2 regions of the Aquamicrobium lusatiense genome follow, and region 2 is predicted to be linked to the other one. Evidence: riboswitches for the same ligand, from Rfam matches in the RefSeq annotation. Region 2 holds a riboswitch; the other holds the start of a gene.
The links. Region 2 has a riboswitch for S-adenosylmethionine ahead of HNR59_RS04995 (O-succinylhomoserine sulfhydrylase). Riboswitches for the same ligand answer to the same signal wherever they lie in the genome.

Region 1 (7,564 bases), 590 kb from region 2:
TGCGGCAGGTGGGAGACGATGGCCAGCGTGCGGTCATGATGGTCGGCGTCCATCGTGTCGATATTGGCCCCGCAGCGCCGCCAGAATTCCGACAGCCTCTCCAGCGCTGCCGGATCGGTTCCCGGCAGCGGGGTGAAGATGCACCAGCGGTTGCGAAACAGGTCCGCAAAACCGGAATCCGGACCGGAATCCTCGGTTCCCGCCAGCGGGTGGCCTGGGATGAAGTGGACACCGGCCGGCACATGCGGCTGCATCTGGGCGATGACGGAGAGCTTGGTAGAGCCGACATCGGTGAGGATGGCGCCGGGCTTCAGAGCCGGCGCGATCTGCTTCGCCACGGCTTCCGAAGCACCCACAGGCACGGAAACGATGACCAGATCGGCATCGCGCACGGCTTCTGCCGCATCGGTGGTGTAGCTGTCGCCGAGGCCGAGCTGTTCGGCGCGCTTCAGCGTCTCGGGACTGCGGGTGGAAATGGCCACATGGCCGGCGAGATGGTTCTGCCTGATCGCGCGGGCCAGCGACGAGCCTATGAGGCCGATGCCGACAAGGGCGACCTTCTCAAACATGGGTTCGGACATTTTCTCAACTTTTCAGGAATTCGGTCAGTGCGGCGACGACGCCGCGATTGGCTTCTTCGGTTCCGACTGTCATCCGCAGCGCGTTGGGAAAACCGTAGCCTGCAACGCGCCGCAGGATATACCCTCGCGCGGTCAGATACTCGTCGGCGGCCGAAGCCGAATGCCTGCCGTTCTCCGGAAAATGGAAGAGAACGAAGTTGGTGACGCTGGGCGTTACCCTGAGCCCGAGCGCCGTCAGCTCGCTGGTCAGCCAGGGCAGCCAGGTTTCATTGTGAGCAATGGACGTGTCGACATGCGCGCGGTCGCGCACCGCAGCAGTACCGGCCGCGATCGCCGTGGCGGTCACGTTAAAGGCATCGCGAATGCGCTCGACGGCCTCGATGATGTGCGTGGGCGCATACATCCAGCCGATACGCGCGCCGCCGAGGCCGTAAGCCTTGGAGAAGGTGCGGGTCATGACAACGTTCTCCGCGCCCGCCACCAGCTCGACGCCCGCCTCGTAATCGTTGCGGCGCACATATTCGGCATAGGCCGCATCGAGGATCAGCATGACGTTCTTCGGCAGGCCGGCATGCAAGCGCCGCACCTCCTCGAAGGGAATGTAGGTGCCGGTCGGATTGGCGGGATTGGCGAGGAACACCATGCGCGTGCTGTCGGTGATGCCGGCAAGGATGGCATCGACATCGACGCGCTCGTTGGTTTCAGGCGCGATGATCGGCGTTGCTCCCGCCGCCATGATGGCGATGCGGTAGGCGAGGAAGCCATATTGCGGATAGATCGCCTCGTCGCCCGGAGCCAGATAGACACGCGACAACAGCGCCAGCGCCTCATCGGAGCCGTTGAAGCACATGATGTTGGCCATGTTCAGACCATGCGCCTCGGCGATCGCCTCGCGCAGGCGCGTTGACGAACCGTCGGGGTAGAATTCCAGCCGGCCGGCCACTTCACGCGCGGCTTCGATCGCCTTTGGCGAGGCACCCAGCGGGTTCTCGTTGGCGGAAAGCTTGTGCAGCTTCACACCGGCAGGAGCAGCGCTTTTGCCCGGCACATAAGCCTCGATGTCCAGAATACCGGCGCGGGGCTGGGGACGGGAGTTTTCTTGTGCCGTGGTCATGATCAGAATCCGTTGAACGCCGGAACATTCCGGCAAGATGCTCGGAAATAACCGCCATGAAGAGCAATGTCGAGGGTGAAGACTTGGCACAGGGCATCTCTGGCTTCGTCCATCTCTGGCCCGTACATCTGTGGCCCGTGCACCTGTGGCCCCGTGCACCTTGGCATTGACGCAGGCACAAGCCGGCCATAGATAGAAAACCGTTCCGTGGTGATTTGGCCGGTCGGCTTGCAGCCACGTTAAAGAAGTCGCTAAAAAGGCCGAGGCTGACGAGCACGTCGGGACCGGCCGCGATTTCGCCGCCGGTCTTTTTGTTTGGAGCTTGTGCAATGCCGATCAAGATTCCCGATCAGCTACCTGCCCGCGAAGTCCTCGTGCGCGAGGGTGTATCCATCATGGACGAACGCACCGCGATGCGTCAGGATATTCGCCCGCTCCAGATCGGCCTGCTCAACCTGATGCCGAACAAGATCCGTACCGAAACGCAGTTCGCGCGCCTGATGGGCGCCACGCCCCTTCAGGTGGAGCTGACGCTGGTGCGCGTCGGCAATCACAAGGCCAAGAACACGCCGGAAGAACATCTGATCTCCTTTTACCAGACATGGGACGAAGTGCGGGACCGGAAGTTCGACGGCTTCATCATCACCGGCGCGCCGATCGAGCTCCTGCCCTTCGAGGAGGTCAACTACTGGAAGGAGCTGGAGCAGATACTCAACTGGACGACCACCAACGTCCATTCGTCCTTCTTCATCTGCTGGGGCGCCATGGCCGCCGCCTGGCACTTCCACCGCATCCCGAAATACACGCTGGAGAAGAAGGCCTTCGGCGTCTACCGGCACCGCAACAACGCGCCGACCTCGCCCTATCTGGCCGGATTTTCGGACGACTTCGCAGTGCCCGTGTCGCGCTGGACGGAAGTGCGCAGCGCCGACATCGCGCCATCCAGCGGGCTCGATCTGCTGATGGAATCGGACGTGACGGGCCCCTGCCTGCTGTCGGAGCAGAAGGGCAACCGGCTCTATATGTTCAACCACATCGAATATGATTCGACGTCGTTGAAGGAGGAGTACGACCGCGATGTCGCCGCCGGCACGGCAATCGAGGTGCCGCACAATTATTATCCGGACAACGATCCGGCACGGCCGCCGCTCAACCGCTGGCGCTCCCATGCCCATCTGCTGTTCGGAAACTGGCTGAATCAGGTCTACCAGTCGACCTCCTTCGACCTCGACAAGATCGGCACGAGCTGAGGCCTGCTTGAACGGGAGCGACGGGTTCGCAGGGAAGGCGTGGAAGTTCTGCCTCCCTGCCCGCTCATCCGCATTGAGCGCGCACATTGGTTGCGTACTGGCCCAAAACTCGTTCACGGTTGCGATTGGACGCGCAATATAAAACGATTTAAAAGGCGCTGACCACATCGTTGCAGGCGGCTACAATGACTGATCAGGGCCACAAGGACATCGCCATGCGCGGCCGCTGGGCGGTGGCCGCCATGTTCTTCGTCAACGGTTTCATCACCGGAAGCTGGGCCCCGCAGATCCCCACGCTGCTCGTGCGTCTGGAGATCAGCAAGTTCACCCTGGGCCTGCTCATCCTGCTGTTCGGCGCGGGTGCCGTGGTTGCCATGTCATGGTGCGGCCATTTCATTGCCAGGTACGGATCCGGCGTCACGCTTAAGCGCATTTCCGTCGGCACGAGCTTCGGCCTGCTTCTGGTTGCCATGGCGCCGGACGTAACCCTTGCCGCCGTCGCCATGGTGATCTTTGGCGGCCTGATCGGGGCGATGGACGTGGCCATGAACACCAATGCCGTGGTGGTCGAGCGCCGGCTCGGCCGCGCCATCATGTCGTCGTCGCATGGTTTCTGGAGCCTTGGCGGCTTCGTGGGTGGTGGCCTTGGCGGCATGGGCATCCAGACTTTCGGCCATCTCGCCCATGCGGTCATCATCACGATCGTGGCCCTTGCCGGCGTTTCGCTGGCCATGCGCCATGTCGTGACCGAGAACAGGCCGGCAACGGCGCAGGAGCGCCCGCGCTTCACCCTGCCGCGCAATCCGCTCATCTACCTGATCGGCGTGATGGCGCTGTTTTCCATGACCCCGGAGGGCGCCGTGCTCGACTGGGCAGCCATTTATCTTCAGCAGGAGCTTGGCGCCGACCTCGCCACGGCCAGCCTCGCATTTGCCGCCTTTTCCGGCGTGATGGCCTGCATGCGGTTCGCCGGCGATTCGGTTCGCAATCGTTTCGGCGCGGTGACCACGCTGCGTGCCTGCGCGCTGCTGGCCTGCGCCGGGATGCTGGGTGCCGGGCTCTCGCCCCTGCCCTGGATGGCCATCGCCTGCTTCGCCCTGTGCGGTGTGGGCATCGCCAACATGGTGCCGATCGCCTTTTCCGCCGCCGGCAACCAGCAGGGAATTCCCTCCGGCATCGGCATGAGCGTTGTCACCACCATGGGCTATTGCGGCATTCTGGTCGCGCCCTCCGCCATCGGCTTCATCGCCGAGCATATCGGCTTCGGCCCGGTTTTTATCGGGCTGTCGGGCTTGCTGTTCATCGTCTTCCTGATGTCGGGACTGGCCCATCGTGCCGACTACACAGCAGACCACCCCGGCGAATAAACGGGACCGGCGCTGGGCGGGGTCAGACCCGGCCCAGCAGCACCAGTATCAGCAGGATGACGAGCACGACGCCGACAATGCCCGAGGGGCCATAACCCCAGTTGCGCGAATGAGGCCAGCTGGGAATGGCGCCGATCAGGATCAGCACCAGAACGATGATGAGAAGGGTCGTAAGAGGCATGGTCGAACTCTCCCGCCTTGTGATTGTCTCATTTCACAATGCGCGAGCCGCCGCCGTGTTCCCTTGTTTCCGAAACCACGAGCCCTGCAACGAAAACCCCTCGATCCCGGCTGGTGCCGCGAACCGAGGGGTTGCAATTCCCTGAAGGCCGCTCTCACGCAGCCTTTTGCCCTCAACGACCGATGTCAGCCGGCGCGATACTGCGCGACTATGGCATCGCCCATTTCGGCGGTGCTGACCTTCTTCATGCCTTCCGACATGATGTCGCCGGTGCGATAGCCTGCGTCCAGAACCGCCGAGATCGCCTTCTCCAGGCGGTCGGCTTCTGCGACCATGTTGAAGGAGTAGCGCAGGCACATGGCGAAGGAGGCGATCATGGCGATCGGATTGGCGATGCCCTTTCCGGCGATGTCGGGCGCCGAACCGTGCACCGGCTCGTAGAGCGCCTTGCGCTTGCCGGTCTTCGCGTCCGGCGCGCCGAGCGAGGCGGAGGGCAGCATGCCGAGCGAGCCGGTCAGCATCGCGGCCACGTCGGAGAGCATGTCGCCAAACAGGTTGTCGGTGACGATGACGTCGAACTGCTTGGGCCAGCGCACGAGCTGCATGCCCCCGGCGTCGGCCAGCATGTGGTCGAGCTTCACGTCGCTGAACTTAGCCTTGTGTGTGGCGGTGACGACCTCGTTCCACAGCACGCCAGACTTCATGACGTTGCGCTTTTCCATCGAGGTGACGTGGTTGTTGCGGGTGCGGGCCAGCTCGAAGGCGACGCCTGCGATGCGCTCGATCTCGAAGGTGTCGTAGATCTGCGTGTCGATGCCGCGCTTCTGGCCGTTGCCGAGATCGATGATCTGCTTGGGCTCGCCGAAATAGACGCCGCCGGTCAGCTCGCGCACGATGAGGATGTCGAGGCCTTCGACCACATCCTGCTTGAGCGAGGAGGAAGCAGCCAGCGCCGGATAGCAGATGGCCGGGCGCAGATTGGCGAACAGTTCGAGATCCTTGCGCAGGCGCAGCAGACCGGCCTCGGGGCGCACCTCGTAAGGCACGTCATCCCACTTCGGACCGCCGACCGCGCCGAACAGAACGGCGTCCGCCGCCAGCGCCTTTTCCATGTCGGCCTCGGAAATAGCCTGTCCGTGCGCGTCGTAGGCCGAGCCGCCAACCAGACCTTCCTCGGTCTCGAAACCGGCGCCGTTCTCGTTCATGACGGCGATGAGTTTCTTTACCTCCGTCATCGCCTCGGGACCGATGCCGTCACCTGGAAGGAGGAAGAGTTTTTTCGAAGCCATGCGTATTTCCCCGGGGAATTTTTGAACCGCAGCTTTGCTAGCCGCGCCGGCGCGCTTGCGCAAGACGAAAGCGGCGAGACGCGGCGCCCGGAATGCCCGTTACAGATGCGAGAGAATGTTGACCAGCCTGCCGAAGGGGTCGCGCACGTAGAAACGGCGCACGCCCCACGGCTCATCGGCGGGACCGTATTCGATCGCAAATCCCGCCGCCTTCATGCCGGCGAGCGCCGCTTCGACGTCATCCACCTCGATGGAGAGATCGGGCACCGGCGTGCCGGAGCCGCCCTCCACGGCAAAGGAAATCTGCACCGGCATCTGTTCGGTCGAACCCCATGTGGCGATCCAGCCATGATCCATGAGAAGGTCGAGTCCGAGCACATCGCCATAAAAGCGCTTCGCCGCCGCAAGGTCTGCGGCGGCAATGTTGGCGATGATGCGCCTGACCTTCATGGCTATTCGCTCTTTGCCAGCGCCTTTTCCATGGTCTGGCGCAGATCGGCCGGCCACGTCCCGGCTTCAGGCCATGTTTCCGGAGACTTGCCATCGGTCTGGCGAGCCAGATAGAGCTTCTGGCTGGCCGCATCGACAGCCATGAAACCATCGTAGGTGCCGCAGGCATGCGGAATGCAGCCATCGCCGTAGATCAGGCCCGAGGCGGTCTTTTCCGGCTCGGCGCTGACCATGAGGCTGGTTGCAACTTCTTCGAGCCTGTCGCCCAGAAGCTCCTTTGCCTGCGCATAGACGGCCTCGTTCTGGAATGCCTCGAGCATGCTGCCGAGTCTTTCCGGATTGAAATCTTTCCACGTCGTTCCGGCTTCGGGCGCATAGACGAGTTCGCCTGCGGTCGTAAAACCATCCTGCGGGGTCCAGCGCTTGACCACGCCGGAAGTGCCCGGCATCAGCCATGGAACGAAATAGATCCAGTCACTGGCGACTGCCGTCACCGGCGCGCCGCAATCCTCCTCGCCGATGCTGGCGCGCTGAATGGCGTCGTTGTCGCCCTTCCACACCAGAACCTTGGCCGGACCACAGGCATTGCCGCCGTCGCCGACATCGAACAGCGCGACCTCGGTGTCTCCCAACCGGGCAATCTGGTCGAAATAGATCACATAGGCGCTGGCCAGCTCCTTGTCGCCGAAGGACAGGGTCTTTTCGCCATACTCTTCCTTCTGGGTGATGGTGAGAGCGCCGCCTGCGAAGGCAATGGACTGCGGCTTCTCCGTCTCGGCGAATGCACTTGCGCAAAGGCCAAGACCGAGGAGAGCCGCGAGCGACGGACGGAATATCAGTTTCATGATTGCGAAACTCCGGTTGCGCACTGGACGCTGCCTGATCGGAGCGACCGAATCGGGGTGGCTGGAGCATGCAAAACTAGGAAGCTGACGCCGCGGTGTCCACATCATCGGGCGGCGAATTTCAATCCCCTGACAAAAACGGGATGCGAACCTTGCGGCGCGCATCCCGTCGAGAGGCCGGATTGGCCCAGACTGTCAGGCCGAGACTGTCAGACCGAGACTGTCAGGCCCAGGGGCGTGTTTCGGCGTTCTTCTGCTCGAAGGTGCTGATGGAGCTTGCCTTCTCCATCGTCAGGCCGATGTCGTCGAGGCCATTGAGCATGCAATGACGCCGGAAATCGTCGAGATCGAAGCTGATCACGCCACCGTCCGGCCCACGGATTTCCTTGGTTTCGAGATCGATCGACAGCGTGGCATTGGCGCCGCGCGAGGCGTCATCCAACAGCTTGTCGAGATCTTCCTGGCTGACCGTGATCGGCAGAACGCC
Region 2 (7,564 bases):
AGGGTGTTCTCAGGCCCCATGCCGCGGATGTCGATCTGGCGCTGATTGCCACGGTTACCGGTGGTGGTGTTTCCGGTCAGGTTGACGCCGGGCATCTTGCGGATGATTTCCGAAATATCGTTGGCTGGCGGCGACTTTTCGATGTCCTCGGCCGAGATGTTGGAAACGCCCGGCGCCTGTTTGGTTTGCTCGCCCGCCGAAAGCACCACAACCTCGTTGAGAACGATGGTTCCGGCTTGTTCTTTCCTGGCCTTTTCCTTTTCTTCCTTGGTTTTTGAGCCTGCTGTCTGCGCATGTGCCGAGAGCAGGCTGACGGACATCAGCAGGCCAATAGCCGTAGCTGTCCGGAAAGCTCTGTGGAAATTCATTGCGGTGTCCCTCACTTCGCTGTCGGCCAACAGGCACCGGCCCTCCACGAGGATTTCTCCTGCGGCTGGTCGGCTGACTGGCTGAAGTGGAAGATGAGTGCGCTGTCGGCTTGTGTGATGCCGATGCGACTGGCTTGTTCAGTATCTGGTCATTCGCATCCAGCACACGTCATCCAGGCGCAAGCGCCTGTTTGACGACCCCCTTTAACCATCTCTCTCACATGAAAGAGATAGGTGTATAAAACATGACTACAAGAGTCATGTTTTCCGTATAAGGCTTGCTTTCCGTCAGGAGAAGGGGTGTCTGTGATCCGGCAAAACATCCCGGGGAATGTGTGGCAAAAAGGCCGCAGCGGTATGCTGCGGCCTTTGTTCATGGCGTTGTCGGATCGCTTCAGGTCTCAATAGATGTCGAAGTCGAAATACTTGGCCTGAACCTTCTTGTAGGTGCCGTCCGCGACGATGGCGTCGATGGCGGCGTTGAGCTTTTCGCGCAGCTCATTGTCGCCCTTGCGGACGGCAATGCCGGTTTCCAGCTCAGTTCCTTCCACGTCGCCGATCAGCTTGCAGCAGGCGCCGTCATCCGAGTTTTTCAGCCAGTCGGTCATGACGAACTTGTCGGAGACGACGGCATCGAGACGGCCATTGAGCAGATCCTGCACGGCTTCCTCCTGCGTCGGGTAGAGCTTCACGTCGGCTCCGGCCTTGGCATAGTGATCCTGCGCATAGATCGCCTGCGTGGTGGCGGCCTGTGCGCCCACGGCCTTGCCGGAAAGCGCTTCCGGCGTGGTGCCGGTGAGATCGCTGTCCTTGGGTGCTGCGACGGCCAGTGGCGTCACATAGTATTTATTGGTGAAGTCGACCTGTTCCTTGCGCTCATCTGTAATCGACATGGAGGCGACGATGGCGTCGAACTTGCCGGCCTGAAGGGCGGGAATGATGCCATCCCAGTCCTGTACGACGAATTCGCACTCGGCCTTCATCTGCTCGCAGAGCGCCCTGGCGATATCGACGTCGAAGCCTTCGAGCTTGCCGTCGGCAGTCAGGGTGTTGAAGGGCGGGTAGGCGCCTTCGGTGCCGATCTTGATCTTGCCGCCCTCCTGTGCTGCCGCCTGCCCGGCAACAAGGGCGATCACGGCTGCCGTTGCGACGCCTGTGAGCCATCCGGAAATACGCATTGTGTACCTCTTCCCAAAAAATCTCAGGCCCCCTTTGGCCTGAATGCAGCCAAGCACAGCAATCGGCTTGTTACAAGCCGAAAGCTTTAAGACCAAAGCAGTTCTTCTCCTGACGAAACGTCAGGCGTTGCTGCGGAAATGCTTGGAAAGTTTCAGGCCCTGCGCCTGATAATTGGAGCCGAGATCTGTTCCATAGAGTGCCTGGGGACGGCGCAGCATGTGCTCGTAGACCAGCCGGCCGACTGTCTGGCCGTGGTCGAGGATGAAAGGCACTTCATGGCTGCGCACCTCAAGCACGGCGCGGCTGCCGGTGCCGCCGGCGGCCGAATGACCAAAGCCAGGGTCGAAGAAGCCCGCGTAATGCACGCGGAACTCGCCCACCAGCGGATCGAAGGGCGTCATCTCGGCCGCGTGCAGCGGCGGCACATGTACGGCTTCGCGGCTGACCAGAATGTAGAATTCGTCCGGATCAAGCACGAGGTCGGCCGCGCCGCGATTGTAGAGCGGCTCCCAGAAATCGAGCACGTCATGGGCGGCGCGGCGGTCGACGTCGATGAGGCCCGTGTGGTGCTTGGCCCGGTAGCCGATCAGCCCGCTGGCATCGCCCTTGAGGTCGATGGACAGCGCGATGCCGCCGCCGGAAATATTGGGCTGATCGGATGCGACGAGCGTTTCGTCACGATGCAGGGCGTGCAGCTCGTCTTCGGAAAGAAGCGCATTGCCGGTCCGGAAACGGATCTGCGACAGGCGCGAGCCGGTGCGGGCGACGATGGGGAAGGTGCGCGGGCTCACTTCCAGATAGAGCGGACCCTGATAGCCGGCGGCGATCTTGTCGAATTCGGCGCCATGATCAGTCATCACGCGGGTGAAGATGTCGAGCCGGCCGGTCGAGCTCTTCGGGTTTGCCGAGGCCGAGATGTCGGCGGGCAGGGCCAGCCTTTCCAGAAGCGGAACGATGTAGACGCAACCTGTTTCCAGAACGGCGCCCGCCGTCAGGTCGATCTCGTGCAGTTGCAGGCGGTCGAGCTTGTCGGCGACGCTGTGGCCGGGGCCGGGCAGAAAGGAAGCGCGCACGCGCAGCGCCTTCTCACCAAGCCGCAGGTCGAGGCTGGCCGGCTGGATCTGGTCGGCATCGAGCGCGCGCGGCGTGCTCAGCGCGCCGCTTTCGAACAAAGCTGCGATGTCCTGATCGGGAAGAATGCCTGTCTGACGCACAATACGCTCCCGGCCGTGGAATGGGGCCAATGATCGAAAATGTCTTAAACATACGGCCAATTGACGCAAGACCGGGGGAGGTTTAAAGGAAGGCTTATCCCGTGGTGATTTGGCCGGTCGGCTTGCAGCCACGTTAAACAAGTCGCTAAAGGACCGTCGGGCTCATAGGCCGTCTGTACCGGTTGCGACTTTCGCGACCGGTTTTTTGTTGTTCGGAAGAGAGCCATGACATCAGACAAGACACGTAACTGGAGACCCCGTACCACCCTGGTGCATGGCTCGACCCTCAGGTCGCAGTTCGGCGAGATGTCGGAGGCGATCTTCCTCACGCAGGGCTATGTCTATGACACGGCCGAATCCGCCGAGGCCCGTTTCAAGGGCGAAGTGCCCGGCTTCATCTATTCGCGCTATGCCAACCCCACCGTCGACATGTTCGAAAAGCGCATGTGCCAGCTGGAAGGGGCGGAGGATGCCCGCGCGACCGCATCGGGAATGGCCGCGGTCGCCACCGCGATCCTGTGCAGCCTGAAGGCGGGCGACCACATCGTTGCGGCGCGCGCCCTGTTCGGCTCCTGCCGCTGGGTGATCGATACGCTGGCGCCGCGCTACGGCATCGAGGCCACGCTGGTCGACGGCAAGGACATCGCCAACTGGGAACAGGCGGTGCGCCCCAACACCAGGCTGTTCTTCCTCGAAAGCCCGACCAATCCGACGCTGGAGGTCATCGACATCGCCGCCGTCGCGGCTCTGGCCAATTCCATCGGCGCGCGGCTTGTCGTCGACAACGTCTTCGCCACGCCCCTGCTGCAGCGGCCGCTGGACCTCGGCGCCCATGTCGTCGTCTATTCCGCCACCAAGCACATTGACGGGCAGGGACGGTGTCTGGGCGGCATCATCCTGTCCGACAAGGAATGGATCGACGAAAACCTGCACGATTATTTCCGCCATACAGGGCCCTCGATGTCGCCCTTCAATGCATGGACCCTGCTGAAGGGGCTGGAGACGCTGTCGGTGCGCGTCGACCAGCAGATGCGCTCCGCCGCTCGCATCGCCGATTTTCTGGCGCAGTCGCCACAGATCGAACGTGTCGTCTATCCTGGCCGCCCCGACCATCCGCAGGCCGATATCATCGCCCGGCAGATGTCGGGCGGCTCGACCCTGATCTGCCTCGACGTCAAGGGCGGCAAGGAAGCAGCCTTCGCCTTCCAGAATGCGCTGGATATCGTGCTGATCTCGAACAATCTGGGCGATGCCAAGAGCCTCATCACGCATCCGGCCACCACCACGCACAAGAACCTCAGCGACGAAGCCCGCGCCGAAGGCGGGATCGGACCGGGAACGCTGCGCCTGTCGATCGGCCTGGAAGATACGGACGATCTGCTGGAGGACATCGGGCAGGCCCTGTCGCGTGCTGGCTCATAGCGCTGGCAAGGCTTGACCTGACGGTTTCGCAGGCCAATTCTCCGTATGGAATATCGCGCTTCCCCCCTCCCCCCGGGGGAGGCGCGGGGGAGGCGCGCGAAAGCTTCCGGGAGATGCGGATCATGTACAGCGCCACCACGCGCAACATAGAGGTACGGGTCAGGCCGTTCTATCTGGAGGAACGGTCGGACCCCTCCGGCGGCCGTTATGTGTGGGGCTATCGGGTAACGATCCGGAACCACTCGCCCGAGTTCGTGCAGCTCATGTCACGCCATTGGCTCATAACCGACGGTGCAGGGCGTATCGAAGAGGTTCGCGGCGCCGGCGTCGTTGGCGATCAGCCGGAACTCAATCCGGGCGATAGCTACGAATATACATCCGGATGCCCGCTCACCACGCCGTCGGGGTTCATGGCGGGTACCTACACGATGCGCACGGCGCGGGGTGAAACCTTCGACGTCGTCATCCCACCTTTTTCCCTCGATCTCCCGGACGAACGCCGCACGGTCAACTGACGGATGGAAAAAAAGCGGAAGCCTTTCTTCCGCCCCCTGATCCGATGGTCCGGCACCGATGGTCAGGTGCCTGCCGGCAGGAAGTCGGCCGGTTCGAAGTCATAGGCCTTCGAGCAGAACTGGCATTCGACACGGATGCGCCCGTCTTCGACGCTGTCCTGTATTTCCTCGACGGTGAAGCCGCGCAGCATGCCCTCGATCCGCTCCTGCGAGCAGGAGCAGCGGTCGGCGACCGCCGCGCTCTCGAACACGCGCACGCCATGCTCGTGGAACAGCCGGTAAAGCAGGCGTTCCGCCCCAACGGTCGGATCGATGAGTTCGGTGGGCTCCACCGTGGCAAGCAGGGCCAGAAGCTCCTGCCAGGCGTCGTCCTGCGGATGGTCGCCACCCTTGCTGTCATCGCCGTCGCCGCCGTTCAGGTCAGGCATGCGCATCCGTTCGGGCGCCTGCGGCAGGAACTGGGCGAACAGGCCGCCCGCCCGCCAGCGCTCCTCGCCACCTGCGAACACCTGCCTCGCAACCGCCAGCCTGAGATCGGTCGGGATCTGCTCCGACTGGCGGAAATAGACGCGCGCGGCTTCTTCCAGCGTGATGCCGTCCAGCGCCACGATGCCCTGATAGCGCTGCATGTGCTCGCCCTGATCGATGGTCAGCGCCAGCACGCCGGAGCCGAGCAGGCTGATTTCGTCGACCTTGCCTTCGGCTTCCAGCACGGCCACCCGCTCCGCATCGAATTTTGCGTAGGCGCGCAGCGCATCCGGCGTGCTGAAATCGGCAACCAGCATGTCCACGGGTCCGTCCGTGCGGGTCTGCAGGATGAACTTGCCCTGAAACTTCAGCGAGGTGCCAAGCAGAACCGTCAGCACGCAGGCCTGCGCCAGCAGCCGGGCGACCGGTTCGGGATAGGCATGGCGCGTCAGTATGGCGTCCAGCATGGCGCCAAGCTGCACGGTGCGGCCGCGCACGTCGAGGGCGGAGACCTCGAAGGGCACGACATGGTCGTCGCCTGCATGGCCGAATTCGCCAAGCTTAACGTCGCGGGGCTTTGGATCTTGTCCGGTCACTCGAATGGATTCCAGCATGGCTTGTCTCCGGCCACAGGCCATGCCTTCACGCGGAAAGGCCGGCCCGGCATCGTCTTGTTGTGGGATGGTGCGCCGGAGATAGGCACCGTCCCCCGCTTATTCAAGCAGCGCGCTCGGCACCGAGGCACCAGGCCAGAATCGCCTTCTGGGCGTGGAGCCGGTTCTCGGCCTCGTCGAACACCACCGAATTCGGTCCGTCGATCACCTCGTCGGTCACTTCCTCGCCACGGTGGGCGGGCAGGCAGTGCATGAACAGCGCGTCGGGCTTTGCTCTGGACATGAGCTGCGCATTGACCTGATAGGGCAGGAACACGTTCTGGCCACGGGCGCGGTGCTCCTGGTTCATCGATACCCAGGAATCGGTCACCACGCAGTCGACGCCGTCCACGGCCTCTTCGGCGGTCGGGAAGAAGGTTACGCTGGCGCCATTGGTGCGGGACCAGTCCACATATTCCTGCATCGGTTCGCTGCCCTGCGGCACGGCGACGTTGACGTTGAAGGAGAAGCGGGCAGCCGCCTCCATCAGCGAATGCAGCACATTGTTGCCGTCGCCCGTCCAGGCGAAGGTGCGCCCGGCAACCGGCCCGCGGTGCTCCTCGAAGGTGAGCAGGTCGGCCATGATCTGGCAGGGGTGAGTGTCGTCGGTCAGCGCATTGATGACCGGCACGCTGGCGTTTTCGGTGAGCTCGATCAGCCGCTGATGCGCGGTGGTGCGGATCATGATCGCATCGACATAGCGCGACAGCACCTTGGCGGTGTCGGCGATCGTCTCGGAGCGGCCAAGCTGCATCTCGGTGCCGGTCAGCATGATCGTCTCGCCGCCAAGCTGGCGCATGCCGACATCGAACGACACGCGGGTGCGCGTCGAGGGCTTGTCGAAGATCATGGCCAGAACCCTGCCCTCCAGCGGGCGGGAGCGTTCACCGGCCTTGAGACGCGCTTTTCGCTTCGCCGCATCGTCCAGCATGGTGCGCAGATCCGGCGCAGAGATAGTGGAGAGGTCGGTGAAGTGGCGCAGGCTCATATGTGGCTTCCAATCACTTTGCTTCTGCGGGGGCATTTGCCAGACTGGCGACGCTGGCGCGGATGCGGGAAAGCCCTTCCTGGATTTCCGCTTCCGTCAGCGTCAGCGGCGGCAGCAGGCGGATGACATTGTCGCCGGCCGGAACCGCAAGCAGCTTGTGCTGGCGCAGGGCCGTGTTGACCTCGCCAGCGGGAACAACGCACTTCAGGCCAAGCATCAGGCCGGTGCCGCGGATGTTCTCGATTACGCCCGGAAACTCGTCGCATATGGCCGCAAGGCCCTGCTTGAAGAGAAGCGCCTTGTGCTGGACCTCTTCAAGGAAGCCGTCCGCCAGCACCACGTCGAGCACCGCATTGCCAACGGCCATGGCCAGCGGATTACCGCCGAAGGTGGTGCCGTGCACGCCGGCTGTCATGCCCTTGGCGGCTTCTTCGGTCGCCAGGCATGCGGCCAGCGGGAAACCGCCGCCGATACCCTTGGCGATCGCCAGCACATCGGGAGCAACTCCGCTCCATTCATAGGCGAAGAGCTTGCCGGTCCGGCCTATGCCGCACTGGACCTCATCGAAGATCAGCAGGAGGCCGTGCCTGTCGCACAGTTCGCGCATGCGCTTCAGAGACTGCGTCGACAGCGGGCGGATGCCGCCTTCGCCCTGAACGGGCTCGACCAGAATGGCGGCGGTTTCAGGCGTGATCGCCTTTTCCAGCGCTTCCATGTCATCGAACGGCACCTGATCGAAGCCGTCCGCCTTGGGGCC

Region 1: linked by a shared signal. The riboswitch ahead of metA (homoserine O-acetyltransferase MetA) and the one ahead of HNR59_RS04995 (O-succinylhomoserine sulfhydrylase) in region 2 are both predicted to bind S-adenosylmethionine.

What each region holds. Positions count from the first base shown of each region.
Region 1 covers NZ_JACHEU010000001.1:446,874-454,437, forward strand. The annotation lists gene HNR59_RS02305 (prephenate/arogenate dehydrogenase family protein) at 1-581, opposite strand, end outside; gene HNR59_RS02310 (pyridoxal phosphate-dependent aminotransferase) at 586-1,695, opposite strand; SAM riboswitch at 1,893-1,971, shown strand; gene metA (homoserine O-acetyltransferase MetA) at 2,025-2,945, shown strand; gene HNR59_RS02320 (MFS transporter) at 3,131-4,312, shown strand; gene HNR59_RS02325 (DUF3309 family protein) at 4,335-4,493, opposite strand; gene leuB (3-isopropylmalate dehydrogenase) at 4,679-5,782, opposite strand; gene HNR59_RS02335 (VOC family protein) at 5,882-6,232, opposite strand; gene HNR59_RS02340 (hypothetical protein) at 6,235-7,077, opposite strand; gene leuD (3-isopropylmalate dehydratase small subunit) at 7,301-7,564, opposite strand, start outside.
Region 2 covers NZ_JACHEU010000001.1:1,040,609-1,048,172, forward strand. The annotation lists gene HNR59_RS04980 (FepA family TonB-dependent siderophore receptor) at 1-368, opposite strand, end outside; gene HNR59_RS04985 (ABC transporter substrate-binding protein) at 770-1,546, opposite strand; gene HNR59_RS04990 (2'-deoxycytidine 5'-triphosphate deaminase) at 1,667-2,761, opposite strand; SAM riboswitch at 2,853-2,930, shown strand; gene HNR59_RS04995 (O-succinylhomoserine sulfhydrylase) at 2,987-4,183, shown strand; gene apaG (Co2+/Mg2+ efflux protein ApaG) at 4,306-4,698, shown strand; gene HNR59_RS05005 (Hsp33 family molecular chaperone) at 4,761-5,780, opposite strand; gene argF (ornithine carbamoyltransferase) at 5,884-6,807, opposite strand; gene HNR59_RS05015 (aspartate aminotransferase family protein) at 6,821-7,564, opposite strand, start outside.